DNA from 4 places in the Streptomyces sp. NPDC005805 genome. Region 2 is predicted to be linked to each of the others. Evidence: riboswitches for the same ligand, from Rfam matches in the RefSeq annotation. Region 2 holds a riboswitch; each other region holds the start of a gene.

Region 1 (7,686 bases), on a different contig from region 2:
CTCCCGCCGCACCGGACGGTGACGGTCTCGCCGGTGTCCCCCCGCGCCTGCGGGACCTGCGCCGCCGCCGGGGCCTGACCCTGGAGGCCGCCGCCCACCGCGCCGGGCTCTCACCCGCCCATCTGTCCCGGCTGGAGACCGGGAACCGGCAGCCCTCGCTGCCCGTGCTCCTCGCCCTCGCGCGCATCTACGGTACGACGGTCGGGGAGGTCCTCGGCGAGCAGCCGGCCGAACGCGAGCCGGTCGTCCGGGGCGGTGAGCGCGAACCCGTACGGGCCGACGGCTGGACCTACCATCCGGCCGGCGCCCCCGGCCGCGCCATGCAGGCCCTGCGGGTCGTCGTCCCCCACGGCGCCCAGGGCGACCTGGTGCGTGTGCACCCGGGGGAGGAGTGGCTGTACGTGCTGACCGGCCGGCTGCGCCTGGGCCTCGGCGACACCGTGTACGAGCTGGCCCCGGGCGACAGCGCCCACTTCGACTCGCTCACCCCGCACCGGATCGCCGCCGCCACGCCCGAGGGCGCGGAGCTGCTGTTCGTGCACACCCTGCTGCAGAGCCCCGACCCGCACCCCCGTCCCCACGTCCGACCGGAAGCCAGGTGATCAGGGAATGTCGCACGACCCCTTGGACAAGCGCGGAGCCGCCGGCGGTCGGCGCGAGGACCGGTTCCCGCGCGGACTCGTCATCCGGCTCTTCGCCTATCTGATCGCGGGCCACATCGTGGCCGCCTTCCTCTACCTGCTCTTCCTGGTGGGCGCGCAGAACCAGTGACCCGGCCGGGGCGGGCCGGGCGGCCTCAGGCGTTCTCGACCAGCCGGGCGCGCAGCGTCTCCCGGGTGGCGGGGGAGAGGCCGAGCCCCTCGGAGAGGTACTGCTCGGTCCCGCCCCAGGTCTCCTCGATCGTCTCGAAGGCCGCGGCGAGATAGGCCGGCCGGGCGTCGAAGAGCGGACTCAGCAGCTCCATGACCTCGGCGGACATCGCGTCCGGGGAGTCGGAGCCGCGGGTGACCTTGTAGCGGCGGTGCGGGTCGTTCGACTTGAGGTAGTCCGCCTCGATCGCGTCCCGCTCCACGCCCACCGCGAGCAGGGTGACGGCCACCGAGAGACCGGCCCGGTCCTTGCCCGCGGCGCAGTGCATCAGGGCGGGGACGCTGTCCTCGGCGAGGGCGTGCAGGACACGGCTGTGCTCGGCGGTCCGCTGGGTGATGATCGCGCGGTAGGCGGCGATCATCCGGTCCGCGCCCTTGCCGCCGTCCAGGATCGACTTGAGCTGGTCCAGATTGCCGTCGCGGACCATCCGCCAGAACTCCGCGCCGTCGGCCGGGTCGCTCAGCGGCAGGTTGAGGTTGCGCACGCCCGGCAGCTCGACGTCGGGGCCCTCCAGGCGCTGGTCGGCCGCGTTGCGGAAGTCGAAGACCGTGTGCAGCCCGAGGGAGGAGAGGAACGCGGCGTCGCTCGCGGTGGCGTGGGCGAGGTGGCCGCTGCGGTACAGCCTGCCGTGCCGCACCCGACCGCCGTCGGTGGTCGGCAGCCCGCCCACGTCGCGGAAGTTGCGGACTCCGGCGAGTGCGGGCTCGGGGTCCTGCCCGGCCGAGGGTGCCTGCGGCAACTGCTGCGTCACATGGACTCCAATCAATGGCGGCGGTGCCCGTCCCCTCCACCGGCGCGGTCGCCGGCGGAGGCGCGCTCCCGACGATACGACACCGGTTCACACGCCCTTCATACGCGGCGGGGCGGGGGCGGCGGGACGGCCGGTGCGAGGGACGAAGCCGGACGAGCCGGTCGATCTTGAGCGGCAAGTGCGGTAGTGGAATTGCATTCGCGCCTTGTGTCCGAATTAGGAGATTGATTGGAGGGTGCCCCGTAAGCGCCGTAAATGGGAAACGGCTGGTGAGCAGGATCATATTGGTGACGGTGTGTACTGGCTTCCGCCGGGTCAATTCCGTGCCGGACAAGGGAGTTGACGGCCCGTCGCCCACGGAGGGTGATGGCCGCCCGGCTCCGGTGCGGGTGTGGTGATTGCGTCCGGGAATTCATGGCTTGTTCCCCCGGGGTGGCTCGCCTACGGTCACGCTCAATCCGGACGGACCGCCTAATCCTGCCGCCGACCGGAGTTCGCACCCACCACCGCGTGGCAGGAGCGGGGGACCCAGGTAGTACGCCGATTCCGGAGCAATTCGGACGGCTTGGGGTGAATTCGCGCGACCAGTGCGAACGGGCATCTCCAGCCCGAACCCGACAGCTCACCTCGCAGGCGCCGGAGAGGAATGCGTCATGCCCGGAAAGGGTAAGCACCGCCGTCCCAAGTCCAATCCCGTGAGCCGCGGCTTCGTCGTCGCCGGCACGGGTGGCGCCGCCATCGCGCTTCCGCTGTTCGGCGCCGCGAGCGCCGGAGCGGCGACCGCCGCCGCCCCCGCGGCCGCGCCCGGCAAGTCCGCCGTCGCGGCGCAGGCACCCGCCGCCGCGCAGCAGGCCGCGCCGGCGAAGGCCGCCGCTGCCGCGAAGGCCGCCGCCAAGAAGGCCCCGAAGACCTACACCGTGGTCGCGGGCGACTACCTGTCCAAGATCGCCGACGAGCACGACGTCCGCGGCGGCTGGCAGGAGCTCTTCGACGACAACCGGCGCGCCATCGGCGCCGACCCGTCCCTGATCCACCCGGGCCTCGAACTCACCATCGGCGGCAAGTCGAAGCTGAAGAACGACCCCGAGGTGCGGACCGAGTCCAAGCCGCGCGCCTCCCGCGACGACTCCCGGCAGGAGAAGGCCCCGGCCGCCCCGGCAGAGAAGCCGGCCGAGGCCCCCGCCAAGTCCTCGGCCCCCGCCAAGACCTCCGCGTCCGGCTTCAGCGCGCCCGTCGACGCCTCGATCACCACCCCGTACCGCCAGAGCGGCGGCATGTGGTCCAGCGGCTACCACACCGGTGTGGACTTCGCCGCGGCCTCCGGTAGCACCGTGAAGGCGGTCGCCTCCGGCACCGTCGAGTCGGCGGGCTGGAGCGGCAGTTACGGCAACGAGGTCGTCATCCGCCACGCGGACGGCACCTACTCGCAGTACGCCCACCTGTCCTCGCTCTCCGTCTCCGGCGGCCAGTCGGTCTCCGGCGGACAGCAGATCGGCCTCTCCGGCTCCACGGGCAACTCCACCGGCCCGCACCTGCACTTCGAGATCCGCACCGGGCCGTCCTACGGCTCGGACATCGACCCGCTGGCGTACCTGCGCCAGAACGGCGTCAACCTCTGACGCGGTACCCCTCCTCCCGGCCCGGCGCGGTGTCGACCGCGCACTCCGGCCCCGGTGGTGGTCCCCCGTTCCGTCCGGCGGCGGAGCGGGGGATTCCGCGTATTCCGGCTTGGCGGAAACTTGACCGGTGGTAAAGATCACCTCCCGTCAACCCCTCCTTACGGTCGCGTAGGTCACATCCGGGCAGGAAGGATGTGCTCCCGTGGCAGACGATTCGAGAACAGAGACCAGTGGCGCATTCGGGTCGTACGCAGCGATCGGTGACAGCTTCACCGAGGGCGTGGGCGACCCCGGACCCGACGGGACCTTCGTCGGCTGGGCGGACCGGTTCGCGGTCATCCTCGACGACCTCACCCCGGAGCACACCTTCCGCTACGCCAACCTCGCCGTGCGCGGCAAGCTGCTCGACCAGATCGTGGCGGACCAGGTGCCCCGGGCCAAGGAACTCGCCCCGGACCTGGTCTCCTTCTGCGCCGGCGGCAACGACATCATCCGGCCGGGCAGCGACCCGGACGACGTGGCCGAGCGCTTCGAACGCGCAGTGGCCGACCTGACCTCCTCCGTCGGCACGGTCATGGTGACCACCGGCTTCGACACCCGTGACGTGCCGGTCCTGCGCCATCTGCGCGGCAAGATCGCCACGTACACGGCGCATGTGCGGGCCATCGCGGACCGCTACGACTGCCCGGTGCTCGACCTGTGGTCCCTCAAGTCCGTCCAGGACCGGCGCGCGTGGGACCTGGACCGGCTCCACCTGTCGCCCGAGGGCCACACCCGGGTCGCCCTGCGCGCCGCCCAGGTCCTCGGCATCGACGTCCCCGGCGACGCGGACCCCGACCAGCCCTGGCCGCCGCAGCCGCCGCGCGGGCCGCTGGAGGTGCGCCGGGACGACATCCACTGGGCGCGCGACTACCTGGTGCCGTGGATCGGCCGCCGCCTGCGCGGCGAGAGCTCCGGCGACCACGTGGAGGCGAAGCGGCCGGACCTCATGCCGCTCTGAGGGGGCCGGTGGGGGCGTGCGCTCGCGGTCGCGCCGGGCCAGGGCCGACTGGCCTGGACGGTCACGCCCCTGCCGGCCCAGCCGCGCTCGCGGTGGGGGCGTCGGGCGTGGTGCGGGCCTGGTTTCCGGGGTGCGCCGGGTGGGGTCGGGCGCGGGGTGCGCCCGCCTCCGCCCTGCCTGCCCCGCCCGGCTCGGCCCCGCGGGGCGTGCGGCGCTTACGGGAAGCGGCGCGCTCGCGGGGGCGCGGGCCGGGCGTGGTCCGGGCCGGCTCGCCGCTGCGGCGCGGTGGTGGTGTCCGCCCGGCCCGCGAGGCCCGGGGCCGCGCGCTCGGCGGTGCGGCCCGGCCCCGGCTCGTCGGTGGCGTCCGCCCAGCCTGGGGCCCACGACGGCCAGGGCGGCCTGCCGGAGCCCGGGTCCGCACGCCCGCTCGGCGGCGACTCCCGCCTGCCGGCTCCGGGGATCACAGGGCCATGGCTCCTGGGGGAGCCCAGGTCGGTCCACTCGGCGACGCCGACCGGTCCGGGGGCCTGCTCGCCCCCTACCGGTCCCGGCCCTGGACGGGAGCGATGCGACCCATTCCGGTGATCAACCGGCTCCTGCCTGCCAAGCCGGGGGAACAGGGGCCATGCCCCCTGCGGGCTGGCCGCTCTGCCTACCGACCCGGCCCGGTTCGGGGCCGTGGCGCGGCCTGCTCCGGGGCCGCTACCCCCTGCCCGGCCCCGGCCGGCCCGGACTGAACGGGTGCGGTGCGCCCCGTTCGGTGGCGGGTGGCTCCCGCTGCCCGGCCCCGGGGGAACAGGGGCCATGCCCCCTGCGGGCTGGCCGCTCTGCCTACCGACCCGGCCTGGTTCGGGGCCGTGGCGCGGCCCGCTCCGGGGCCGCTACCCCCTGCCCGGCCCCGGCCCGGACCGACCGGGTGCGGTGCGACCCGTTCGGTGGCGGGTGGCTCCCGCTGCCCCGGACCGGGCCCAGGGGGCGTGACCCCTGCGGGGAGCCCGGGTCGGCCCGCTCGGCGGCAAGGCGCGGGGCGAGCCCGCGGCGCCCGCCGGGCCCGACCGGGTGCGGTGCGCCCGGTGGCGCTGCCCGCCCCCGCCTGCCCGGGCCCCGGCCCGGACCGGGTCAGCGGGCCGTCGCCGTGAGGGCCTCGCGGTCGAGGCCCAGCTCACGGGCCAGCGCGTCGTCCGTCCACTGGAGCATCGCGGCGCGGGAGAGCGTGCCCGCGTAGGAGGTCATCTGGACGGCGAGCCCGTCCAGGAAGGCCGTCAGGCGCCACGCGGCCGCCGCCGGGTCGTCGCAGCGGAACTCGCCGGCCGCCGCGCCCTCCGCGATCACCTCGGTCAGCGCCGACTTCCACTGCTGGTCGAGCCCCCGCGACAGATCCCGCAGCGCCGGATCGCGCAGCGAGACCGACCACGCCTCGATCCACAGCCGCCAGCCCTTGGCCTGGCCGGTGGGCGCGTACCAGCGCACCGCCGTGCGCAGCCGCCGCAGCGCGGAGGTGCGCCGGCCGAGGATCCGGCGCAGATGCGCCAGATCGGCGTCCGCCGCGTGTGTGAACGCGGCCGCGACCAGCTGCTCCTTCGACGAGAAGTGGTAGAGGACGAGCGCGCTGCTCACCCCGAGCGCGGCGGCCACGTCGGCGATCCGCACGGCGGAGGCGCCGCGCTGCTCGATCTGCTCGACGGCGGCGTTCAGCAGCTCCTCGCGCCGCTCAGGGACGCTCAGTCGGACTCTCCCCACGGCGGTCACCCTACACAGCCGATCTTGGCCCCGGTCCAGACCTCGGAGCGGGAAATTCCGGGGCGCCGGGAAACTCCCCCGGAGCACTCCCGACAGGGGAGCCGCCCGGCCGCCGGACGGCGCCGCGCGGCCGGGCGGACGGGGCCCCGGCAGGGCCTCCCGCGGTGGCGGAACGCCACGTTCCCGTGAACCGTGGAACACCGGCGGACGGGTGCGCGTTGCACCGTCGTGGGCTGTCCGCGCCCGCTGCCGCACCGGCGGACCGCGGCATACCCTCGGACCATGGATGTGTCGACCGATCTCCAGGAGGTGCCGTGACCGGCGCTGGCTCTCCCCCCTCGCTGCGTACCCGGCTGCGTTCGCTGCGGACCGCGGCCTTCGGCGCCGACCCGGCGGGTGAGCGCCGGGAGCGCATCCTCCGTTCGCCGAACTTCGCCGACGGCACCTTCCAGAACCCGGTCGGCGCGCGGACCAGGCCCTCCGGCGCCTCGATGACGGAGTTCGCGAAGATCTACTTCGAGAAGGAGGCGCGCGCCCGCCGCACCCCGGACGGCCCGGTGCCCGTCCACCCGACGACGGTCGCCGACCTCTCCCGGCCGCCGGCCACGGGGCTGCGCCTGACCTGGATGGGCCACTCCAGCGTCCTCGCCGAGATCGACGGCGGCCGGGTCCTCTTCGACCCCGTCTGGGGAGAGCGGTGCTCTCCGTTCGACTTCGTCGGCCCGCGCCGCCTGCACCCCGTGCCCGCCCCGCTCGCCGCCCTCGGCACCGCGGACGTCGTCGTGATCTCCCACGACCACTACGACCACCTCGACCTCCCCACCATCAAGGCCCTCGCCGGCACGGACACCGTCTTCGCCGTCCCCCTGGGCGTCGGCGCCCACCTGGAACGCTGGGGCGTCGCCCCCTCCCGCCTTCGCGAGCTCGACTGGAACGAGTCGACCGAGGTGGCCGGGCTGAAGCTGACGGCGACCCCGGCCCGCCACTTCTGCGGGCGCGGCCTGCGGAACCAGCAGCACACACTCTGGGCGTCCTGGACCGTCGAGGGCCCGGACCACCGGATCTACCACAGCGGTGACACCGGCTACTTCCCCGGCTTCCGGGACATCGGCGCCGAGCACGGCCCCTTCGACGCCACCATGATCCAGATCGGCGCCTACTCCGAGTACTGGCCCGACATCCACATGACCCCCGCCGAGGGCCTCCGGGCCCACCTCGACCTCCAGGGCGGCGCCCCCGCCGGGGTGCTCCTCCCGATCCACTGGGGCACCTTCAACCTCGCCCCCCACCCGTGGGCGGAGCCGGGCGAGTGGACAAGGGACGCGGCGTCCGACGCGGGCCAGCAGGCGGCCTTCCCCCACCCGGGCCAGCCCTTCGAACCGGGCGGCACCCTCCCCACCGACCCCTGGTGGCGCGCCCTCTCGGGCCCGATCCCCACCCCGTGGCGCCGGGTCCGGCCGGTCGAGACCCCCACCGAGGCCGCCAGGCAGGACCTCAACCTCGCGGGCGACCGCTGACGCGCGCGAGCCGACCGACAAGCAGTGCGGGCCGGGCCCGGGGCACTCGTGCCCCGGGCCCGGCCCGTTCGGAACGCTTCTCGTCGCCGGGCTCGGCCCAGCGCCGGTAGAGCGGGATCGGTGAGTGCCCGCTCGGGCAAGCGGCTCACCCGTTGGGCGGGCCGTCTCCCGGTCAGGGGCTGACCGACA
Region 2 (7,686 bases):
CGCTGCACCGCGAGGGACTTCGCGGTGGGCTCCAGCTCCAGGGTCAGCCGGACGGCCCCGTCCTCGAAGCTGCGCCGCTGGGTGTAGCCGCCGTCCCGGAAGACCTTGATCATCTTGCTGTTGGCGGGCAGCACCTCCGCCGCGAACCGGCGGATGCCCCGCTCGCGGGCGACCGCCGCGATGTGTTCGAGGAGGGCCGAGGCGACGCCCCGGCCCTGGTGGTCGTCCTGGACGAGGAAGGCGACCTCCGCCTCGTCCGCCGGCGCCTCGGCCGGCCGGCCCTGCTCGTCGATCCGGTCGTAGCGGACGGTCGCGATGAACTCGTCGCCCACCGTCATCGCGAGGCCCACCCGGTTCACGTAGTCGTGATGGGTGAAGCGGTGGACGTCCTTGTCGGAGAGCCGGGGGTAGGGCGCGAAGAAGCGGTAGTACTTCGACTCGTCGGAGACCTGCTCGTAGAAGCTGACAAGACGGTCCGCGTCCTCGGTGGTGATGGGGCGGATCCGGGCCGTCCCGCCGTCGCGCAGGACGACGTCGGCCTCCCAGTGGTCCGGGTAGGCGTGCTCCGGCTCGGTCTGCATGGGGCAAGCGTACGGCGGTGCCACCGGTCGCGTGCCGGGTTGTGGACAGGCAGGCTGGGAACGCCGTTCGGCCGTGCTGCCGGGGCCCCGCGCCCCGGCGGGAGCACGCCGCACCATATGCCACACTGGTCTAGACAACCCGTAGCACTCGAAGGGCAACACCATGGCTGAGCGTCGCGTCAATGTCGGCTGGGCCGAGGGCCTCCACGCCCGCCCCGCGTCCATCTTCGTCCGTGCCGCCACGGCCTCCGGCGTCCCCGTGACGATCGCCAAGGCCGACGGCAACCCGGTCAACGCCGCCTCGATGCTGGCCGTGCTGGGCCTGGGCGCCCAGGGCGGCGAGGAGATCGTCCTCGCCTCCGACGCCCCCGACGCCGAGGCCGCGCTCGACCGCCTGGCCAAGCTGGTCGCCGAGGGCCTGGACGAGCTGCCCGAGACGGTCTGACCCGCCGGCCACCCGCCCCGTACAAACCCGGAAGCCGCGGCGCCCCTGGCGGGGGCCGCGGCTTTTTCGTGCACAAGGGACACCGGGAATTCCCCGGAAGGCAGAAAGGGAGCGGAAAAGGGCGGGCGCAGAATACCGGCACAGAATACCCACCTTTTGTATACGGCCCTTTTGTTAATGCCGGACGCTTCCGATGTTTACGGGATGTTGCGAAGTCCTCACACGCTCCGTCCGCCGCAGCCGGTGCGCCCCCGCGGCCCGCTCCGCGTGCAGGGCCGTCAGCGCCCGGGCCCGCTCCACGTCCCCGCGGGCGACCGCGTCCACGATCGCGCCGTGCTCGGCCCAGGACTCCACCGGGGCGGCCGGCTGCTCCACGGAGTACATCCAGGCGATCTTGCGGCGGAGCTGGGTCAGCAGCGCGGTCAGCCCCGGGCTGCCGCACGCCTGCGCCAGCGTCTCGTGGAACCAGCCCCCCAGCGACCGCAGATCCTCGCCCTGCCCCCGGCGTGCCCGGTCCTGACCCAGCCGCACCAGGCCGCGCAGCACCTTCAGATGGGCCTCGGTGCGCCGCTGCGCCGCCCGCGCCGCGGCGAGCGGCTCCAGCAGCAGCCGGATCTCCAGCAGGTCGGCCGCCTCCTGCTCGGTGGGCTCCGCGACATGCGCACCGGCGTGCCGGCGGGTGACGACGAAGCCCTCGGACTCCAGGGTGCGCAGCGCCTCGCGCACCGGGACCCGGGAGACCCCGTAGCGGCGGGCGAGCTGCTCCTCGGTCAGGCGGCTGCCCCGCGCGAAGACCCCGGAGACGATGTCGTCCCGGATCGCCGTGCATACAGAGTGCGCGGGAACGCGCATGGCCGGACCTCCGTGGATCGCACGAAAAGCTGCACCGATTGACTCGTGTCCCGTGACTCTATTCCAGTCCTCGGGATTTTCCGAAGGCCCGCGGGAATCCACGGCATAATCTTCAGGACTTTTGGCCGGAACCGGTGGAATGCGCGCGGCGCGAAGTCGACCGCGCGGCGCGAAGTCGACGGAGGGCCGCGGGGACGCCGCAGGCCCCCGGCGCGGTGCCGGGGGCCTGCGGGCGGAAGCAGCCGGTCGGGCGCGGCGCCTCAGACGTTCACACGGTGCCTCAGACGTTCACACCGCGGGCGCGGAGGTAGGCGACCGGGTTCATGTCGGAGCCGTACTCGGCCGTGGTGCGGGCCTCGAAGTGGAGGTGCGGACCGGTGGAGTTGCCGGTGGAGCCGGAGAGGCCGAGCTGCTGGCCGGGCACGACCTGCTGGCCCACGGAGACGGAGACCGAGGAGAGGTGCCCGTACTGGGTGTAGGTGCCGTCGTTCATCTTCAGCACGACGTTGTTGCCGTACGCGCCGCCCCAGCCGGCCTCGACGACCGTGCCGGAGCCGACCGCGACGACGGAGCTGCCCATGGGGGCGCGGAAGTCGACACCGGAGTGGCTGCCGGAGGACCAGAGGCTGCCGCCGGTCTGGTAGCCGGTGGTGACGTACGAGCCGGCGATCGGCAGCCGGAAGGAGTTCAGGCGCTTGCGCTCGGCCTCGCGGGCGGCGCGCTCCTTGGCCTCCCGGGCTTCCTTGGCGCGGGCCTCGGCCCTGCGCTTGGCCTCCGCCTCGGCCTTCGCCTTGGCGCGGGCCTGGGCCTGGGCCTCCTCGGCGGCCCGCTGCTGGGCGGCGGCCTGGTCGGCTATCTCGTCGGCGAGGGTGCCGACGGAGACGACCTGGGTGAGGCCGGTGTCCTCGACGGAGGCGGCCTCGGCCTCGGCGGCGAGCGCCGGAGAGGCGAGGGTGCCGATGACGCCGGTGGTGGCGATGGTCGCGATGCCGGCGAGGCTCGCGGTCCTGCGCGTCAGACGGCTCGGGGCACGGTGCTTCCCGGTGGCACGGGTGAACGCCATGGAGAGGCTGGTTCCTTTCCTTCCTTCTCGCCTACCGGGTTAGCTGACGGGTTCGGAGCAGGAAGGTCTCCTACGGTCACCTCCGCGGACGAAGGCTTCCGATTCACCCCGGGGAACGTGGGTCCCCGGCTCCCCAGGCTCGCGCCGGACGGGGACTCGGCGATGACTGTCCGTGCCGCGGACGCGGCGTACTTCTCGGCGAACAGCCGGAAAGACGCTAGGCAGCCGATCACTCAATCACCAAACGGACAGCCCGATTTGTAGCGCATGCCACACCCCATAGCCGCACCTAGTGGGGCATGAGGGAGATACATCACCAAGAACGGAGAAACCCCGACACCGCGGACAGTGTCGGGGTCCCCTTTCGTCCCGTTGTGCGGCTTGCGTCCCCGCTCCGGGCGGGGACGCAGGCGACGGGCCGCCGGCTCAGCCGGTGACGACGGTCACCTCGCCGATGCCGAGGGCCTTCACGGGCTCCGCGATCTGCGCCGCGTCGCCCACCAGCACGGTGACCAGGCGGTCCACCGGGAAGGCGTTGACCGCGGCGGCCGTCGCCTCGACCGTGCCGGTGGCGGCCAGCCGGGCGTACAACTGGGCCTGGTAGTCGTCCGGAAGGGACTGCTCCACCTGGTCGGCGAGGGTGCCGGCGACCGAGGCGGCCGTCTCGAACTTCAGCGGGGCGACGCCCACGAGATTCTGCACGGCCACGTCCCGCTCGGCGTCCGTGAGCCCCTCGGCCGCCAGCGTGCGCAGCACCTTCCACAGGTCGTCCAGGGCGGGACCGGTGTTGGGGGTGTCCACGGAACCGCTGATGGCCAGCATCGACGCGCCCGAGCCGTCCGGGGCGGACAACAGCACCTGCCCGAAGGCCCGGACGCCGTAGGTGTACCCCTTCTCCTCGCGCAGGACGCGGTCCAGACGGGACGTCAGGGTGCCGCCGAGGCAGTAGGTGCCGAGCACCTGGGCCGGCCAGACGCTGTCGTGGCGGTCCGGGCCGATCCGGCCGATGAGCAGCTGGGTCTGCACCGCGCCGGGGCGGTCCACGATCACCACCCGGCCGGTGTCGTCGGCGGTGACCGCCGGGACCCGGTGCGGGACCGCCTTGTCGCCCGTCCAGGCGCCCAGGGTCTCGTCGAGCACCGCGTCCACATCGACGCCCGTCAGGTCGCCGACGATCACACAGGTGGCGGTCGAGGGGCGGACGTGCGCGGTGTAAAAGGCCCGCACGGCGGCGGCGTCGATCCGGGAGACCGTCTCCTCGGTGCCCTGGCGGGGGCGGGAGACGCGCAGCGAGGCCGGGAACAGCTCGGCGGAGAGCTGCTTGGCGGCGCGGCGGGCCGGGTTGGCCATCTCGTGCGGGATCTCGTCGAGGCGGTTGCGGACCAGCCGGCCCACCTCGCCCTCGTCGAAGGCGGGGGCGCGCAGGGCGTCGGCGAGCAGGCCGAGGCCCTTGGCCAGCCGGGAGGCGGGCACCTCCAGGGAGACCCGTACGCCCGGGTGGTCGGCCATCGAGTCGAGGGTGGCGCCGCAGCGCTCCAGCTCGGCGGCGAACTCCTCGGCGCTGTGCTTGTCGGTGCCCTCGGACAGGGCGCGGGCCATGATGGTGGCCACGCCGTCCAGCTCCGCGGGCTCGGCGTCGAGCGGGGCGTCGAGCAGGATCTCGACCGCGACGACCTGCTGGCCGGGGCGGTCGCAGCGCAGCACGGTCAGCCCGTTCGCCAGGGTGCCGCGCTCGGGCGCGGGGAAGGCCCAGGGGCGGGCCTCGCCGGCCGTGGGCTGCGGGTGGAACTCCATGGTCACGGCAGCGTCGCTCACTGGTCCGCCCCCTCGGTGGCGTTGTTCTCTGCGGTCTCGGCGCCGGCGGTCCCGGCGTCGGCGCTGTCGGCGGTCTCGTCGGCCTCGTCGGCGGCCAGCGGCTCGTAGACCAGGACGGCGCGGTTGTCGGGGTGCAGCCGGGCCTTGGCGACGGCCTGGACCTCCTCGGCGGTGACGTCGAGGACGCGCTGCACGGCGGTGAGCGCGAGCTGCGGGTCGCCGAACAGGACGGCGAAGCGGCACAGTTCGTCGGCGCGGCCGGCCACCGTGCCGAGCCGGTCCAGCCATTCGCGTTCCAGCTGCGCCTGCGCGCGCTCCATCTCCTCCGGCGTCGGGCCCTCGGCCGCGAAGCGGGCCAGCTCCTCGTCGACGGCGGCCTCGATGCGGGGCACCTCCACACCGCCGGATGTCTTCACGTCCAGCCAGCCGAGGGAGGGGGCGCCGGCCAGGCGCAGCAGCCCGAAGCCGGCGGCGACGGCGGTCTGGTCGCGGCGGACCAGGCGGTTGTGCAGCCGGGAGGACTCGCCGCCGCCGAGGACGGTGAGCGCCAGGTCGGCGGCGTCGCACTCGCGGGTGCCGTCGTGCGGGAGGCGGTAGGCGGCCATCAGGGCGCGGGCGGGCACCTCCTCGACGACCTCCTCGCGCAGCTGGCGGCCGATGGTGTCCGGCAGGGTGCCGTCACGGGGCGGCTGCTTGCCGTCGTGGGAGGGGATGGAGCCGAAGTACTTCTCGATCCAGGCGAGGGTCTGCTCCGGGTCGATGTCGCCGACCACCGAGAGGACCGCGTTGTTCGGCGCGTAGTAGGTGCGGAAGAACGCGCGGGCGTCCTCCAGGGTCGCCGCGTCCAGGTCGGCCATCGACCCGATCGGCGTGTGGTGGTAGGGGTGGCCCTCCGGGTACGCGAGGGCGGTCAGCTTCTCGAAGGCCGTGCCGTAGGGCACGTTGTCGTAGCGCTGGCGGCGCTCGTTCTTCACCACGTCCCGCTGGTTCTCCATCGACTCCTCGTCGAGGGCGGCCAGCAGCGAGCCCATGCGGTCCGCCTCCAGCCAGAGGGCCAGTTCGAGCTGGTGCGTGGGCATGGTCTCGAAGTAGTTGGTGCGCTCGAAGCTGGTGGTGCCGTTGAGGGAGCCGCCGGCGCCCTGGACCAGCTCGAAGTGGCCGTTCCCCTTCACCTGGCCGGAGCCCTGGAACATCAGGTGCTCGAAGAGGTGCGCGAGGCCCGTGCGGCCCTCGACCTCGTGGCGGGAGCCCACGTCGTACCAGAGGCACACCGCGGCGACCGGGGTCAGGTGGTCCTCGGAGAGCACCACGCGCAGACCGTTGGCCAGCCGGTGCTCGGTCGCTGTCAGGCCGCCGGAGCCGGCCTGGCCTGTGGCCGTGTGACCCATGGGCATGTACGTCCCTTCGATCGCGATGTGAAAGAGTCCTGCCACCCTATGCAAGCGCACCGAGCCCTGGCGAAGTTCCCGTCCGCGCACCGCGTCCCTCTTCCGGGTCGCCGGGGGCGTTGTCGGTGGGACGGTCCACAATGGTGCGCGTCGGATCCAGACTGGTACGTGAAGGAGCAGCAGCCGCGATGGCCCGCCGCAGCACGAAGACCCCACCGCCGGAGGAGTTCGAGGAGAAGATCCTCGACATCGACGTCGTGGACGAAATGCAGGGCTCCTTCCTCGAGTACGCGTACTCGGTGATCTACTCCCGTGCCCTGCCCGACGCCCGTGACGGCATGAAGCCGGTGCACCGCCGCATCGTCTACCAGATGAACGAGATGGGCCTGCGCCCCGACCGCGGCTATGTGAAGTGCGCCCGGGTCGTCGGCGAGGTCATGGGCAAGCTGCACCCGCACGGCGACGCCTCGATCTACGACGCCCTGGTGCGGATGGCGCAGCCCTTCTCCATGCGCCTCCCCCTGGTCGACGGCCACGGCAACTTCGGCTCCCTGGGCAACGACGACCCGCCGGCCGCCATGCGGTACACCGAGTGCCGGATGGCCGACGCGACCGGTCTGATGACGGAGTCGATCGACGAGGACACGGTCGACTTCCAGTCCAACTACGACGGCCAGGAGCAGGAGCCGGTCGCCCTCCCCGCGGCCTACCCCAACCTGCTGGTCAACGGCGCCTCCGGGATCGCCGTCGGTATGGCCACCAACATGCCCCCGCACAACCTGGGCGAGGTGATCGCGGCCGCCCGGCATCTGATCCGGCACCCCAACGCCGACCTCGACACCCTGATGCGCCATGTCCCGGGCCCCGACCTGCCGACCGGCGGCCGGATCGTCGGTCTGGCCGGTATCAAGGACGCGTACGAGACGGGCCGCGGCACCTTCAAGATCCGTGCCACGGTCTCGGTGGAGACGGTCTCCGCCCGCCGCAAGGGCCTGGTGGTCACCGAACTGCCCTTCGCGGTCGGCCCGGAGAAGGTCATCGCCAAGATCAAGGACCTGGTCGGCGCGAAGAAGCTCCAGGGCATCGCGGACGTCAAGGACCTGACCGACCGCGAGCACGGCCTGCGGCTGGTCATCGAGATCAAGAACGGCTTCATCCCCGAGGCCGTGCTGGAGCAGCTCTACAAGCTGACGCCGATGGAGGAGTCCTTCGGCATCAACAACGTCGCCCTGGTCGACGGCCAGCCCCTGACCCTGGGGCTCAAGGAGCTGCTGGAGGTCTACCTCGACCACCGCTTCGAGGTCGTCCGGCGGCGCAGCGAGTTCCGGCGCACCAAGCGCCGCGACCGGCTGCACCTGGTCGAGGGCCTGCTCGTCGCGCTGCTCGACATCGACGAGGTCATCCGGCTGATCCGCTCCAGCGAGAACAGCGCGCAGGCCAAGGAGCGCCTGATCGAGCGCTTCTCGCTGAGCGATGTGCAGACGCAGTACATCCTGGACACCCCGCTGCGCCGGCTGACCAAGTTCGACCGGATCGAGCTGG
Region 3 (7,686 bases), on a different contig from region 2:
AGCCACCCGGGCCCCGGCGTGCCCGGGCCCACAGTGGCCCGCGCCCGCCCGCGCGGCCCTGCCGCGCCCCCGCTGCGTCAGACCGTCGCGCGGACGTTCGCGTTGACCCACTCCACGATGGAGGTCGTCGTCGCGCCCGGCGTGAAGATCTCCGCGACGCCCTTCTCCTTCAGGGGCGCGATGTCGTCCTCCGGGATGATCCCGCCGCCGAAGACCTTGATGTCCTCCGCGTCCCGCTCCTTGAGGAGTTCCAGGACCTTCGCGAAGAGGGTGTTGTGCGCCCCGGACAGGATGGACAGCCCGATCGCGTCGGCGTCCTCCTGGATCGCGGTGTCGACGATCTGCTCGGGGGTCTGGTGCAGCCCCGTGTAGATGACCTCCATACCGGCGTCGCGCAGCGCCCGCGCGATCACCTTGGCCCCGCGGTCGTGCCCGTCGAGTCCCGGCTTGGCGACCACTACGCGGATCGGACCCGTCACACCCATCACTGCCTCCACCTACCGATGCGCCGCCTCCGGCACGGGTTCCGCGGGCCCGGGCGGGCGCGGAAGTGAACGAACGTTATCTCCCGGTGTCCAGCATCCCGCAAGCCGCCGTTTCGCGGTGGGCGGCGAGGGGGAAATCACACATGGGACATTTTCGCTGAGCGCCGTACCGGCGGGACCCCGCGCACCCCACGCGCGGAGCCCCCGAGGCACGGGCGCGAGGGGAGCCGCCGCAGGTCCACGGAGCCTGCCGTACCACCGCGCCGAGAGCCGCACGGCACGGCGGTACGGCACATCCCCGGCCCGGGTCACGCTGCGCCTCCCATCAAGGGCGCGCGGGGCAGAGCCGCCTCCGCCGCGCCGGTCGGGAGGTCGCCGTGAAGGCTCCACCGTTCCCCTTTCCTCCGCTGCCCTCCCTCCTGACGAGCCTGCCGAACCCACTGACAAACCCACTGACAAACCTGCCGAACCCACTGCCGGCCGTGCTGACGGGCGCGCTGCTGCGGGCGACCGCGCTGGAACTGCTGGTCCTAGCGGGCCATCTCGTCCTCTATCCCACGGGCATCGCCCCGGAACGGAGACTGCGCGCGACCCCCGCGACCCCCGCACCACAGCGGACCGGCGCCCCCGACACGCCCGGGACGCCCGCCCCCGTCCCCCTCCGGACGGACACGGGCAACGGCGGCGTCCCCACCGTCCTCCTGCACGGCTTCGTGGACAACCGCTCCGTCTTCGTCCTGCTGCGCCGCGCCCTCGCGCGCCACGGCGGCGGCCCGGTCGCCTGTCTCAACTACTCGCCGCTGACCTGCGACATCCGGACCGCCGCCGATCTGCTGGGCCGCCATGTGGAAGAGGTGTGCGCCCGCACCGGCCGGCCGGAGATCGACATCGTCGGCCACAGCCTGGGCGGGCTCATCGCCCGCTACTACGTGCAGCGGCTCGGCGGCGACCGCCGGGTGCGCACCCTGGTCACCCTGGGCACCCCGCACGCCGGGACGGCCGTCGCGCCGTTCGCCGGGGTGCATCCGATCGTGCGCCAGATGCGTCCCGGCTCCCCGGTGATGGAGGAGCTGCGGCAGCCCGCCCCGGGCTGCCGCACCCGGTTCGTGAGCTTCTGGAGCGACCTGGACCGGATCATGGTCCCGGTCGAGACCGCCCGCCTGGACCACCCCGACCTGCTTGTGGAGAACGTCCCCGTCCAGGGGATCGGCCATCTCGCCCTGCCGGTGCACCCGGCGGTCGCGGCCCGGATCCGCGAGTACCTGACACCCGGCCCGGCAGCGCCCGGTTCTCGCCACGGGGACGCCATTTCGGTCGCCTAGGCGAACCGTTCATCGAACGGTTATCGAACGTAGAGCCAAAGCTGCGCCCGCAGTCCGCCGAAAGGCGGCCGAATGCCCGTTTCCTCATGGCGGAGATACCGCCGAAGATTGTCGCCATCGCATACCGCCGGGTACAGTCGCGCCCACTGCTTCCCCCCGGGGCTCCGCACGCGGCCCGCCCCGGACGCAGGTCCTGCTGCCGAGGCGAGAGAGAAGTTGGTGAACGACCAGCACGCCCACGCCGGGTACGCCGGCTACACCACCGGCAGCTACGACTCCGACCCGCTCTTCGGGGCCCTCCCGGGCAGTTACGAGTCCGGCCACAGCGGCCAGTACGACTCTTCCCAGTGGGACACCGGCGCACACACGACCGCGGCACACGACGTCTACGGATCGTCGGACCAGCAGCATCAGCAGTACCAGCAGGTGCAGCAACAGGCCGCGTACGGGCAGCAGTACGAGCAGTACCCGCAGTACGACGCCACCGGCCAGTGGGACTCCACCGCCTGGAACCAGGCCACCGGCACCGGCCAGTACGAGACCGCGGCCGCCGCGTTCGGCTACGACACAACCGGCCAGTACGACACCACCGGCCAGTGGGCCACCACCTCCCTCGACGCCTCGTTCGAGACGGGCGCGTACGACGCCACCGCGTGGAACGCGGAGAGCACGGTCGCACCGGAAGCCCTGGTGCCCCAACAGTTCACGCCGGAGCACGAGTTCACCTCCGCCGAGTACGGCACACCGCACGAGGCCGCGCACCACGAGGCCACGGCCTACGACGCGGACGCCTACGACCTCGGCCAGGTCGACCCCGCCGCCTACGACTCCGGCTACGCGTACGAGACCGAGTACGACGCCGACTACGCGGCCGGCAACGGCGACACGGACGAGGACGCCCCCGGCCCCGCCGCCGACGCGCACGAGACGTACGACGCGTACGAGGGTGACGCGTACGAGGGCTACGAGGCCCCCGAGACACACCTCGCGGACGACGCCCACGGCACTCACGACCTCCACGCCCACGACGCGACGCACGAGGACGACGACGAGGCCGACGCCGAGCACCACAGCGCCCTCACCCAGACCATGACCGCGCTCCCCACCGCCTCCGTGGCCGCCCGCCCGGTCCGCCGCTCCGGCGGCAGCCGCGGCCGGCGCCGGACGCCCGCGAAGCGCTCCGCCCTCCTCACCGTCGCCGTCCCCTCGGTCTGCGTCCTCGGCGCCGCCGGTATCGCGGCCGCCTCGGTCGGCGACCTCGGCGGCACCGAGAAGAAGGCGGACGAGAAGACCAACCTGGCCGCCGCCGACCCCGGCGCGGTGAAGGCGGTCGAGGCCAACAGCAAGATGGACACCCAGCTCGCCGCCCTCAGCGCCGACGCCCGCGACTTCGGCGACCGCGCCTCCCGCACCCAGGAGCGCATCGACCTGAAGGAGCGCCAGGCCGCCGAGAAGAAGAAGCGCGAGGAGGAGGCGGCCCGCCGCGAGGCGCTGCGCCCCAAGTTCGTCCTCCCGGTGAAGCAGGACGGCCTCAGCGCCTACTACGGGCAGTCCGGCGTCAACTGGATGTCCCTGCACACCGGCATCGACTTCCCCGTCCAGTACGGCACGCCGGTCATGGCGGCCACCGACGGCACCGTGCGCACCCAGTGGAACAGCGCCTACGGCAACATGGCCATCGTGACGGCGGCCGACGGCACCGAGACCTGGTACTGCCACCTCAGCACCACCAAGATCCGCAGCGGTTCGGTGAAGGCCGGCGACGTGATCGCCTACTCGGGCAACTCCGGCAACTCGACCGGCCCGCACCTCCACTTCGAGGTGCGTCCCGGTGGCGGCTCCGCGATCGACCCGCTGCCCTGGTTCCGCAGCCACGGGATCGAACCGACCTGACGGACACCCGCGCACACGCACGACGGAGGGGGAGGGCCGCACCCGGGCCCTCCCCCTCCGTCGTGTCCGTCAGGGCGTCAGAGCTTCTCGACCGGCGCGTACCGCAGCAGCAGCCGCTTCGGCTTCTCGTCGCCGAAGTCGATCGTCGCCTGCGCGTCCGAGCCGGAGCCCGTGACGCCGACGACCGTGCCCAGGCCGAACTGGTCGTGGGTGACCCGGTCCCCGACCGAGAGCGCGATCACCGGCTTGTCGTTGGCGCGCCGGGTCGCGAAGCCCGAGGCGCCGCCGCGCGAGCGGGACGAGGAGAGGGAGGAGGTGATCCCGGCCGTCGGCCCGGCGGGCGCGGCCATCGGCCCGGTGCGCTTCCAGTCCAGGTGCGCCGCCGGGATCTCCTCCAGGAAGCGCGAGGGCGGGTTGTACGAGGGCTGGCCCCAGGCGCTGCGCATCGCGGAGCGCGTCAGATACAGCCGCTCCCGGGCTCGGGTGATGCCCACATAGGCGAGCCGGCGCTCCTCCTCCAGCTCCTTGGTCTGGCCGAGGGCCCGCATGTGCGGGAAGACGCCGTCCTCCAGGCCGGTCAGGAAGACCACCGGGAACTCCAGGCCCTTGGCGGTGTGCAGGGTCATCAGGGTGATGACGCCGGAGCCGTCCTCGTCCTCGTCGGGGATCTGGTCGGAGTCGGCGACCAGGGCGACCTGCTCCAGGAACTCGGCGAGGGTGCCCGCGCCGTCCTCCTGGGCGCGGTCCTGCTCGAACTCCAGGGCCACGGCGGCCAGTTCCTGGAGGTTCTCGATCCGGGTCTCGTCCTGCGGGTCGGTGGACGCCTGGAGTTCGGCGAGGTAGCCCGTGCGCTCCAGCACCGCTTCCAGGACGACCGCCGGGCCGGCGCCGGACTCGGCGATGGTGCGCAGTTCCTCCATCAGGACGTTGAAGCGCTTGACCGCGTTCGCCGAGCGGGCGGCCATGCCGTACGCCTCGTCGACCCGGCGGAGCGCCTGCGGGAAGGTCATCTTCTCGCGGAGGGCCAGGGCGTCGATCATCGCCTCGGCGCGGTCGCCGATGCCGCGCTTGGGGACGTTGAGGATGCGGCGCAGCGGGACGTTGTCCTCGGGGTTGGCCAGGACGCGCAGATACGCGAGGACGTCCCGGACCTCCTTGCGCTCGTAGAAGCGCACCCCGCCGACGACCTTGTAGGGCAGGCCGACGCGGATGAAGATCTCCTCGAAGACACGGGACTGGGCGTTGGTGCGGTAGAAGACCGCGACGTCCCCCACCTTCGCCTCGCCCGCGTCCGTGAGGCGGTCGATCTCGTCGGCGACGAACTGCGCCTCGTCGTGCTCGGTGTCCGCGACATAGCCGGTGATCCGGGCACCGGCACCGGCGTTGGTCCACAGGTTCTTCGGGCGGCGGGACTCGTTGCGCTCGATGACGGCGTTGGCGGCGGACAGGATCGTCTGCGTGGAGCGGTAGTTCTGCTCCAGCAGGATCGTGGTCGCGTCCGGGTAGTCCTCCTCGAACTGGAGGATGTTGCGGATGGTCGCGCCGCGGAAGGCGTAGATCGACTGGTCCGCGTCACCGACGACGCACAGCTCGGCCGGCGCCAGGTCCTCGTAGCCCTCGCCGACCAGTTCGCGCACGAGCGTGTACTGGGCGTGGTTGGTGTCCTGGTACTCGTCGACCAGGACGTGCCGGAAGCGGCGGCGGTAGTGCTCGGCCACGTCCGGGAAGGCCTGGAGGAGATGGACGGTGGTCATGATGATGTCGTCGAAGTCCAGGGCGTTGGCCTCGCGCAGCCGCGCCTGGTACATCCGGTACGCCTCGGCCAGAGTCTTCTCGAAGCCTCCCCCAGAGCCTTCGGCCTGGGAGGTACCCCCAAGGGCCCGGTCGGCGAAGGTCTCCTCGTCGATCAGCTCGTTCTTCAGGTTGGAGATCTTGGCGCTGAAGGACTTCGGCGGGAACTTCTTCGGGTCGAGGTCCAGATCGCGGCAGACCAGGGACATCAGGCGCTTGGAGTCGGCCGCGTCGTAGATCGAGAACGAGGAGGTGAAGCCGAGCTTCTTCGACTCGCGGCGCAGGATGCGCACGCAGGCGCTGTGGAAGGTCATCACCCACATCGCGTTGGCCCGGGGGCCGACGAGCTGCTCGACGCGCTCCTTCATCTCCCCGGCGGCCTTGTTGGTGAAGGTGATCGCCAGTATCTGGCCGGGGTGGACGTGCCGGGTGGCCAGCAGATGGGCGATGCGGTGGGTGAGCACCCGGGTCTTGCCGGAGCCGGCGCCCGCGACGATGAGCAGCGGGGAGCCGGTGTGCACGACGGCCGCGCCCTGCTGTTCGTTCAGCCCTTCGAGCAGGGCGGCGGCGTCCACGGCGGGGCGGGGGGCGCCGTCGCGGTAGTAGCCGTCGCGGGCGGGCGGCACGTCGTACGCGCCCTGGAAGAGGTCGTCCGGGATCGGCTCCGCGGCCGCTTCCTCGGGCGGCGGCGGAGCGTGCTCGTCCCCGTGCGGCTCCTCGTCGGGAGGCGTCAGGCCGGTCAGGAAGCTGTCGTCAAAGAGGCTGCTCATCGCCTACCGAGTCTAGGCGGAGGGACGGACACTCCGGGCCGCGCTTCCGGGAATGCCCGCCGGTGCACGGTGTGTGACCGGACGCCTCCGGGACGGGGTCACAACGACACACCCCGAGAAAGGTCACGAAAATGTATCGGACATATCGAACACCAACCTTCACAGCACACACACGAATTGGTTAGCGTGCTCGATCAGACGGCCCGCAACCCTCCCGGCGAACCGCGTCGGACGGGCCGGCTGCGCCGAATCCGTACTCCTCGCAGGGCAGTTCGGAACCGGGGACCCAAAAACGCATCAAACCGGGGTGAATCGGGCCGCGTTCCTCGCGCCCGTAGGGCGTCTTCCGTTCGCCCGAACCCGACAGCTAACCCGGTAGGCGGTCCACGGAAGAAGGAGATGCCGGCCTTGGCGTCGCATCGCAGGACCCGCACACGCACCATCAAGCCCTCCCCCACCGTCGGTTTCACGACGGCCGCGCTCGCCGGCGTCACGCTGCTGTCGACACAGAGCGCGACGGCCGCCCCCGGTGAGCCGAAGCCCTCGATCGAGGACGTCCAGAAGAAGGTCGACGACCTCTACCGCCAGGCCGGCAGCGCGACCCAGGAGTACAACAAGGCCCGCGAGGCGACCGCGGAGAAGCGCCGCGAGGTCGACACCCTGCTCGACCAGGCGGCCGACCGGACCGAGAAGCTCAACGAGTCCCGCCGCGCGCTCGGCACCTACGCCGCGGCCCAGTACCGCACCGGGGCCGTGACCCCGACGGCCGCCCTGATGTTCGCGGACAGCCCGCAGGACTACTTCGACCAGTCGCGGCTGATGGACCGCATGACCGACCAGCAGCAGTCGGCGATCGCGGCCTACGAGACCGAGCGGGCCGCCGCGGCGAAGCAGCGCGCGGAGGCGGGCAAGCGGCTCCAGTCGCTCACCGAGTCGCAGCAGGCCCTGCGCACCAGCAAGCAGACCGTGCAGACCAAGCTGGCCGAGGCGCGCTCGCTGCTGTCCCGGCTGACCGCCGAGGAGAAGGCGCGGCTCGCCGCGATCGAGCGCGAGAAGGAGGCGGAGGCCCGCCGCAAGGCGGAAGCCAAGGCCAAGGCCGAGGCGGAGGCCCGCGCCAAGGAGGAGGCGGAGGCCGCCCGCCGCGAGCAGGAGACCCGGCAGCCGGGGACCGGCACGGACCCGGGCACCGGGACGGGCACCGGGACGGGCACCGGCTCCGGCTCCGGCACGGAGGACGGCGGGTACGCGGCCAAGGCCGACAAGGTCCTCGCCTTCGCCCGCGCCCAGATCGGCAAGCCCTACGTCTGGGGCGCCACGGGACCCAGCTCCTTCGACTGCTCCGGGCTCACCCAGGCCGCGTGGAAGGCGGCCGGCGTGGACCTGCCGCGCACCACCTGGGACCAGGTGAAGGTCGGCACCCGGGTC
Region 4 (7,686 bases), on a different contig from region 2:
AGTCGACATCCGGGTGGGCGCGCCGCAGCTCCCCGGCGACCTCCTCCAGCATCCGGTCCGCCCAGTGCCGGTGGTCGTCCCGGTCGATCGTCGGCACGGCCACGGCGAGCGGCAGCGGCCACTCCTCGACGTGCACCAGCAGCAGCCGCGCACCGCGGAGCACCGCCTCACGCGCGGCCCAGTGCCCCGCCGCGACGCTCTCCTCCGAGCTGTCGACCCCCGCGGTCACCTGGCGGACCATCGCACGCCCTCCTCACACCCGTACGCCTCCAGGGTCCCCCTTCACGCCCCCGGCCGCCCGCCGTCCCGGGCCCGTCCCGCTCCGCAGGCGGGCCCGGCGTCGCGACGCCATCCTGATCGGAGGGCCCGCGCGACGCCCGGCGCGGGCGGAGACCCGGGCCCGGGCCGGAGAGGAGGGACCGGGATGGCCGCAGCGAGCACCCCCGCCGACCACTCCGGCGCGGCCGCGAACCGCACCCCCGCCGACCGCGACCACGCGGACACGCACCCCGCCCCCGCCCGCCCCGCCCCCACCTCCGTCCCCGACGCGCTCCGCCCCTTCGACGCCGTCGTCCTCGACACCGACGGTGTCATCACGGACTCCGCCCGCGTCCACGCCGCCGCCTGGAAGACCGCCTTCGACGCCTGCCTGCGCGACCACCCGCCCGAGGCCCCCGCCGACCGGCGCCCCTTCGACCCGGTCGCGGACTACCTGCGCCATGTCGACGGCCGTTCCCGGGCCGACGGCGCCGCCGCGTTCCTCGCCTCCCGGGGGCTCACCCTCCCCGAGGGCGGCCCGGACGACCCGCCGGGCACCGGCAGCGTCGGCGCGGTCGCCGCGTACAAGGACCGGCTGTTCACCGAACGGCTGGCGCACGACGGCGTCGACGCCTACCCGGGCACCCTGCGCCTGCTGGAGCTGCTGCACACCGCCGGGGTGCCCCTCGCCGCGGTCTCCGCCTCCCGCCACGCCCGGGAGCTGATCACCCGCGCCGGAGTGCTGCCCCGGCTGGACGCCCTGGTCGACGGCAACGAGGCGGCCCGGCTCGGGCTGCCCGGCAAGCCGGACCCGGCACTGTTCCTGGAGGCCGCGCGCCGCCTCGGCGCCGACCCGGCCCGCACCGTGGTCGTCGAGGACGCCCTCGCGGGCGTCGCGGCCGGCCACCGGGGCGGCTTCGGCCTGGTCGTCGGCGTGGACCGGACCGGCGGCCCCGGCACCGCCGACGCCCTGCGCGAACACGGCGCCGACCTCGTCGTCCGCGATCTCGGCGACCTCCTCCCGACCGGGGACACGACATGAACCACGACGAGACGAGCGGCGACGCGACCGCAGGTGCGCCCGGCGCGACGACCGCCGGGGCGAGCGGGGGCGCGGCATGAACGACGAGGACTGGATCTGGGCCTACGAGGGCTACGACCCCGGCAGCGAGCGGCTGCGCGAAGCCCTGTGCACCCTGGGCAACGGTTACTTCGCGACCCGCGGCGCGGCCCCCGAGTGCACCGCCGGCGAGTACCACTACCCCGGCACCTACGCGGCCGGCTGCTACAACCGGCTGACCTCGGACATCGCAGGCCGCCAGGTCGAGAACGAGGACATGGTCAACCTCCCCGACTGGCTCCCGCTGCGCTTCCGCCCGCACAGCGAGGAGGGCGACGAGCCCTGGTTCACACCCGACGGCGACGGACTGCGCGAACACCGCCAGCAACTCGACCTCCGCTCCGGCACCCTGGAACGCACCATGCGCTACGCCGCCCCGGACGGACGCACCCTGACGGTCCGCCAGCTCCGCCTGGTGCACATGGGCGACCCCCATCTGGCCGCCCTGCGCACCGAGTTCACCGCCGAGGGCTGGTCCGGCGACATCGAGGTGGAGGCGGCCCTCGACGGCACCGTCACCAACAGCGGCGTCGCCCGCTACCGCGACCTCGACGGCCGTCACCTGGTGCACGTCAACGCGGGCGACGGCGACCCGGAGGTGGTCTGGCTGCGCTGCCGGACGGTCACCTCCGACATCCGCGTCGGCCTCGCCGCCCGCACCGGCGCCGACGCGCCCGCCGCCCACGAACTGCCCCGCACCGCCCACGAGCCCATGCGGGCCGTGCAACTCCTGCGGCTCACCCTCACCCACGGCCGCCCGCGCACCGTCGACAAGATCGTGGCCCTGCACACCTCGCGCGACCCCGCGATCAGCGACCCGCTGCACGCGGCGGCCGACCGGGTGCGCCGTGCGCCGGACTTCGACACCCTCCTGGAGTCCCACCGCACGGCCTGGCGGGCCCTGTGGCGGCGCGGCGACCTGGACGTGCGCGGCGAGGCCGGCCGGATCCTGCGGCTGCACCTCTTCCACGTCCTGCAGACCCTCTCCCCGCACACGGCCGACCTCGACGTCGGTGTCCCGGCCCGGGGCCTGCACGGCGAGGCGTACCGCGGACACGTCTTCTGGGACGAGCTGTTCGTCCTGCCCTACCTCAACCTGCGCTTCCCGGAGGTCTCCCGCGCCCTGCTCACCTACCGCCACCGCCGCCTGGAGGCCGCCCGCGTCCTCGCCCGCGACGCCGGCTACCAGGGGGCCATGTACCCGTGGCAGAGCGGCAGCGACGGCCGGGAGGAGACCCAGCAGCTCCATCTCAACCCCCGTTCCGGCCGCTGGCTGCCCGACCACTCCCGCCTCCAGCACCACGTCGGCTCGGCCATCGCGTACAACGTCTGGCAGTACTGCGAGGCGAGCGGCGACGCCGAGTTCCTGCACACCAAGGGCGCGGCGATGCTCACCGGGATCGCCCGCTTCTGGGCGGACTTCGCGGACTGGGACCCCGGCCTCGGCCGCTACCGGATCCGGGGGGTCGTCGGACCCGACGAGTACCACGACGCCTATCCGGACGCGGAGCGGCCGGGGCTCGACGACAACGCGTACACCAACGTCACCGCCGCCTGGGTGCTCGCCCGGGCCCTGGAGGTGGCCCGTGAACTGCCCGAGCCGCGCCGCGTCGAGCTGTTCGAGCGCCATGGGCTCACCACCACCGAGCTGGAGCACTGGGAGGAGGTGTCACGGAAGCTGTACGTCCCCTTCCACGACGGTGTCATCAGCCAGTTCCACGGCTACGGGGAGCTGGCCGAGCTGGACTGGGCGGGGCTGCGGGCCCGGCACGGGGACATCCGCCGCCTGGACCGGGTGCTGGAGGCGGAGGACGACACGGTCAACCGCTACCAGGCGTCGAAGCAGGCCGATGTGCTGATGCTCGGCTACCTGTTCGCACCGGCGGAGCTGCGCGCCCTGCTGGCCCGGCTCGGCTACGAGCTGGACGACCGGACCTGGCACCGCACGGTCGACTACTACCTGCGCCGGACGAGCCACGGCTCCACACTCAGCGGGCTGGTCCACGGCTGGGTGCTCGCCCGGGTCCGGCGGGAGGAGGCGTGGGACTTCTGCCGTGAGGCGCTGGAGGGGGACATCGCGGACCTCCAGGGCGGCACCACGGAGGAGGGCGTCCACCTGGGCGCGATGGCGGGCACCCTGGACCTGGTCCAGCGCGGGCTGACCGGCATGGAGACCCGCTCCGGCGCCCTGTGGTTCGACCCGGTGCCCTCCCCGCAGCTCGCGGAGTACGGGTTCAGCGTGCGCTACCACGGCCACTGGGGCGTCGGGGTGCGGATGCGGCCGGGGGAGCTGACGATCGCCCTCCCGGCCACCCCGGACGGCCTGCCCATCGACGTACGCCTCGGCGACCGCACGGTGACCGTCGCCCCGGGCACCTCCCGCACCCTGGACCTCCCCGACGCCTGACACCCGCCCCGGCCCGGCCCCCCGCCGGGAGGGTCAGGCCACCGGTCCCGCCATGTCGTCGGCCTCCCAGTCGAGCCGGTCGACCACATCCACCACACCGTCGATGCTCTGGCACAGACGGACGACGATCCGTACCAGGGAGCGTTGCTCCAGGGTGCCGCTGAGGGTCACCCGGCCGTCGTCGACCTGCACCGAGACCGCGGCGGGGGAGACCCCGAGGGTGCCCGAGAGCACGTCCTCGACGATCTCCTCCTGGATCGACCGGTCCCGGCGCAGGAAGAGCTGGAGCAGATCGCTGCGGCTCACCACCCCGATGAGCCGCCCCGTGCCGTCCACCACGGGCAGCCGCTTGATGTGCCTCTCCTCCATCACCCGGGCGGCCGCCACCGCGCTCCATTCGGGCCGGGCCACCACCGCCGGGCTGGTCATCAGCCCTTCGGCGGTGTCGGAGGCGGTGCCGCCGGTGTGCCGGCGCAGCAGGTCCGCCTCCGAGACGACCCCCAGGGGTCGGCCCTCCTCGTCGACCACGGGCACGGCGGTGATCCCGTACTCGTCGAGCAGCCGGGCGATCTCCTTGAAGGCCGTGCCGGGCTGGGCGACCACCGCCTGCGGGGTCATCAGGTCGGCCACCGAGCGGTGTCTCATCGCGCACCGGTCCCAGGGCCTGTGCGCGGGCCTGCCGGAGAAGTCATGCGCGGTACCTCCACATGCGTGCGGTCCTGTTGGGGACAGTATTTCCGAGTCTGTCCGGGACCCCGCGGCCGGGTGCCCGCCGCGCGTCGCCGCCGTGCGGGCCCGGCCCCCGCTGACTACCGTGGGCGCGGGACGGCGTACGCGCCGTGTCCGCGCCGGGCGACCGGCCCACCCGGACCGACCGACAGGGGAAGGTGCCCGACCATGCCGGGACAACCGCACACGGAGCCATCCGGAGCAGGCCGGGGACGACTCGGCGGGGACATCGGCCGCCGGGTCGGGGCGCGGCGGCGGGAGCTGGGGCTCTCTCGCGAGGAGGTCGCCACCCGGGCCGGATCGGCCCCCGGCTACATCCAGTACCTGGAGGAGAACCCCGCGGCCCCGGGTATGGGGTTCCTGCTGCGGCTCGCGGACGCCCTGGAGACGACGGTCACCGCGCTCACCGGCAGCGGGGCCGACCTGCCGGAGGGGCTGGGCCGGGCGGGCTACCACCCGGAGCTGGTGGAGCTGGACGCACCGGAATGCTGGGATCTGCTCGGCACCCACGGCGTCGGGCGGGTCGCCGTGACCACCCCGGACGGGCCCGCGATCCTGCCGGTGAACTACGTGGTCTCGGAGGGCGAGGTCGCCTTCCGCACCTCCCCCGGGGCCCTGCCCGGCCGGGCCGCCGGCGGGGAGGTCGCCTTCGAGGTGGACCACATCGACGAGGCGTTCAGCCAGGGCTGGAGCGTGCTGGTGGTGGGCGACGCGCGGACGGTGGCGGACGGGGACGCGGTCCGCCGGCTCGACGAACTCGCGTACAGCGCTCCGTGGGCGGGCGGCGACCGGGAGCTGTGGATCGCCGTCGCGCCGGAGCGGGTCACCGGGCGGCGCATCCTGGTCCGCGGGGCACCCGGAAACGCATAGCGTGCAAAACGGGCATCATTGATGAAATTCCCACCATATTCCCCCCTCTCTCTCGGGAGGGGGGAACCTGTGCATTCATGCGGCGCAATGTCCGTTTACATGCCCAATGGGATATCTGGCGTTCTTTGTGATCGGTTCCGTGACATCGGTCACGCGCCCACTCCGCCGTTGTTCACCGCGCACCCCCAGAGGGCTTTCCGTGCAAGCGAACTGATGCCCCGTCGGGGAATGCGCAACATCATTTACCCGCCCTTTGAGATCGCGGACATTGTGGTTGTGAATTCCAGGCTTGTTCCCGGGCGAGCGTCTCGCCTACGGTCGCGGCATTCCGGATGGAACGCCGAATCCTGCCACTGTCCGGATACCCGATCACATCACCCGTAACGGCAGGAGCGGGGGAACCAGGTAAGTCGCCGGACCGGAATCCACACGGGATACCGGGACGGCTCGGGGTGAAGCCGCGCCCAGCGCGGCCGGGCAGCTCCAGCCCGAACCCGACAGCTCACCTCGCAGGCGACGGAGAGGAACTCGTCATGCCTGCACACGGCAAGCACCGCCGCCCCAGGACCAGCCGCCTGGCCCGCCACCTCGTCGCCGCCGGCACCGGCACCGCCGCCCTCGCCCTCCCGGTCCTCGGCGCGGCCACCGCCACCGCCGCCCCCGCCGCGGAGCTCCCGGCCGCCGCGGCCGCCGCCCCCGCGAAGAAGGCGCCCGCCACCTACTCCGTGGTCGCCGGCGACTCGCTGTCCGCGATCGCCGCCGCGCACTCCCTGGAAGGCGGCTGGCAGAAGCTCTACCAGGACAACCGCCGGGCCGTCGGCGCCAACCCGTCCCTGATCCACCCCGGCCTGGAGCTGACCGTCGGCGGCAAGGCCGCCACCAAGGCCAAGGCCCCCGCCAAGCCCGCCGCCGAGCGCGCCGACCGCTCCGAGAAGCGCACCGCCCCGGTCGCGCAGCAGGCCGAGGCCGCCCCGAAGACGTACTCGGACGACCTCGACGGCTGGATCAAGGAATCGCTGGACATCATGGCCCAGCACGGAATTCCGGGCAGCTACGACGGCATCTACCGCAACATCATGCGGGAGTCCTCCGGAAACCCGCTGGCGATCAACAACTGGGACTCCAACGCCGCCAAGGGAACGCCTTCCAAGGGCCTTCTCCAGGTGATCGACCCGACCTTCCAGGCGTACCACGTCCCGGGCACCTCGACGGACAGCTACGACCCCGTCGCCAACATCACGGCCGCCTGCAACTACGCCGCCGACCGCTACGGTTCGATCGACAACGTCAACGGTCCCTACTGACCGGAAAGGCCGAATCCACGGATTCGACCGCCGTACATCCCATTGCAGAAGCCAACGGACGCCGGGCGCCCGGACCGTCACCGCACGGTCCGGCCACCCGGCGTCCGCGCATTCCCCCGGTAAAGGCGTCCGCGCCCGCCGCCCCCGGACAGCGCACCAGTCCGCGCGGCGGTCCTCCGCCCGCGCTGCAATGGACAGATGACGGCGCCACCCGACGACTGCCTCGCCCGCAACGAGTGGATCTGCGGCGACTACCTCTCCACCCGCAGCGAGATCCTCGTCGACGCCGTGCTCCAGCACCTGGAGCTGACCTTCCTCTCCGTCCTCATCGGGCTGGTCCTCGCCGTGCCCCTCGCCGTCGCCGCCCGCCGCTGGGGCTGGGCCGCGGCTCCCGTCCTCGCCCTGACGACGATCCTCTACACCATCCCGTCCCTGGCGATGTTCTCCCTGCTGCTGCCGGTCTACGGACTCTCCGCCGCCCTGGTCGTCGCGGGACTGGTCCTCTACTCGCTCACCCTCCTCGTCCGCAACATCCTCGCCGGGCTGCGCGCCGTGCCCGAGGAGACCCGGCAGGCCGCCCGCGGCATGGGCTACGGACCCGTCCGCCTGCTCTGCACCGTCGAACTGCCCCTCGCCCTGCCCGCCGCCATGGCCGGACTGCGCATCGCCACCGTCTCGGCCGTCTCCCTCGTCACCATCGGCGCGATCGTCGGCTACGGCGGCCTCGGGAACCTCATCTGGTCCGGGATGAACACCTACTTCAAGGCCCAGGTGCTCACCGCCTCCGTGCTGTGCGTGGTCATCGCGGTCGCCGCCGACCTGCTCCTGCTGCTGGTGCAGCGGCTGCTCACCCCCTGGACGCGGAAGGGGGCCGCGTGAACACCCTCTCCGCCACCTGGGACTGGCTCACCACCGCCTCGAACTGGTCGGGCGACGGCGGCATCACCCAGCGCCTGATCGAACACCTCTACCTCACCGGGGTCTGCCTCGGCATCAGC

Evidence for each region. A riboswitch is a leader RNA that binds a small molecule or an ion and turns the genes downstream of it on or off. The one in region 2 is predicted to bind cyclic di-AMP.
Region 1: another riboswitch for cyclic di-AMP. It lies ahead of ABZ457_RS23325 (LysM peptidoglycan-binding domain-containing M23 family metallopeptidase); the one in region 2 lies ahead of ABZ457_RS16925 (M23 family metallopeptidase).
Region 3: another riboswitch for cyclic di-AMP. It lies ahead of ABZ457_RS03840 (C40 family peptidase); the one in region 2 lies ahead of ABZ457_RS16925 (M23 family metallopeptidase).
Region 4: another riboswitch for cyclic di-AMP. It lies ahead of ABZ457_RS12825 (LysM peptidoglycan-binding domain-containing protein); the one in region 2 lies ahead of ABZ457_RS16925 (M23 family metallopeptidase).

Annotation. Positions count from the first base shown of each region.
Region 1 covers NZ_JBEXXN010000049.1:1,647-9,332, forward strand. The annotation lists gene ABZ457_RS23310 (helix-turn-helix domain-containing protein) at 1-602, shown strand, start outside; gene ABZ457_RS23315 (DUF6126 family protein) at 610-771, shown strand; gene ABZ457_RS23320 (tyrosine-protein phosphatase) at 797-1,621, opposite strand; cyclic di-AMP (ydaO/yuaA leader) riboswitch at 2,113-2,270, shown strand; gene ABZ457_RS23325 (LysM peptidoglycan-binding domain-containing M23 family metallopeptidase) at 2,275-3,240, shown strand; gene ABZ457_RS23330 (SGNH/GDSL hydrolase family protein) at 3,443-4,240, shown strand; gene ABZ457_RS23335 (TetR/AcrR family transcriptional regulator) at 5,360-5,980, opposite strand; gene ABZ457_RS23340 (MBL fold metallo-hydrolase) at 6,295-7,497, shown strand; gene ABZ457_RS23345 (ionic transporter y4hA) at 7,670-7,686, opposite strand, start outside.
Region 2 covers NZ_JBEXXN010000026.1:65,585-73,270, reverse strand. The annotation lists gene ABZ457_RS16940 (GNAT family N-acetyltransferase) at 1-581, opposite strand, end outside; gene ABZ457_RS16935 (HPr family phosphocarrier protein) at 745-1,026, shown strand; gene ABZ457_RS16930 (GntR family transcriptional regulator) at 1,201-1,878, opposite strand; gene ABZ457_RS16925 (M23 family metallopeptidase) at 2,159-2,941, opposite strand; cyclic di-AMP (ydaO/yuaA leader) riboswitch at 2,955-3,113, opposite strand; gene ABZ457_RS16920 (pitrilysin family protein) at 3,368-4,735, opposite strand; gene ABZ457_RS16915 (pitrilysin family protein) at 4,753-6,150, opposite strand; gene ABZ457_RS16910 (DNA topoisomerase IV subunit A) at 6,333-7,686, shown strand, end outside.
Region 3 covers NZ_JBEXXN010000004.1:36,021-43,706, forward strand. The annotation lists gene ABZ457_RS03820 (cobalamin B12-binding domain-containing protein) at 78-485, opposite strand; gene ABZ457_RS03825 (alpha/beta fold hydrolase) at 947-1,807, shown strand; gene ABZ457_RS03830 (M23 family metallopeptidase) at 2,027-3,700, shown strand; gene pcrA (DNA helicase PcrA) at 3,778-6,261, opposite strand; cyclic di-AMP (ydaO/yuaA leader) riboswitch at 6,495-6,659, shown strand; gene ABZ457_RS03840 (C40 family peptidase) at 6,661-7,686, shown strand, end outside.
Region 4 covers NZ_JBEXXN010000018.1:15,628-23,313, forward strand. The annotation lists gene ABZ457_RS12800 (universal stress protein) at 1-241, opposite strand, end outside; gene ABZ457_RS12805 (HAD-IA family hydrolase) at 425-1,300, shown strand; gene ABZ457_RS12810 (glycosyl hydrolase family 65 protein) at 1,377-3,785, shown strand; gene ABZ457_RS12815 (CBS domain-containing protein) at 3,819-4,430, opposite strand; gene ABZ457_RS12820 (pyridoxamine 5'-phosphate oxidase family protein) at 4,683-5,384, shown strand; cyclic di-AMP (ydaO/yuaA leader) riboswitch at 5,713-5,913, shown strand; gene ABZ457_RS12825 (LysM peptidoglycan-binding domain-containing protein) at 5,918-6,688, shown strand; gene ABZ457_RS12830 (ABC transporter permease) at 6,887-7,567, shown strand; gene ABZ457_RS12835 (ABC transporter permease) at 7,564-7,686, shown strand, end outside.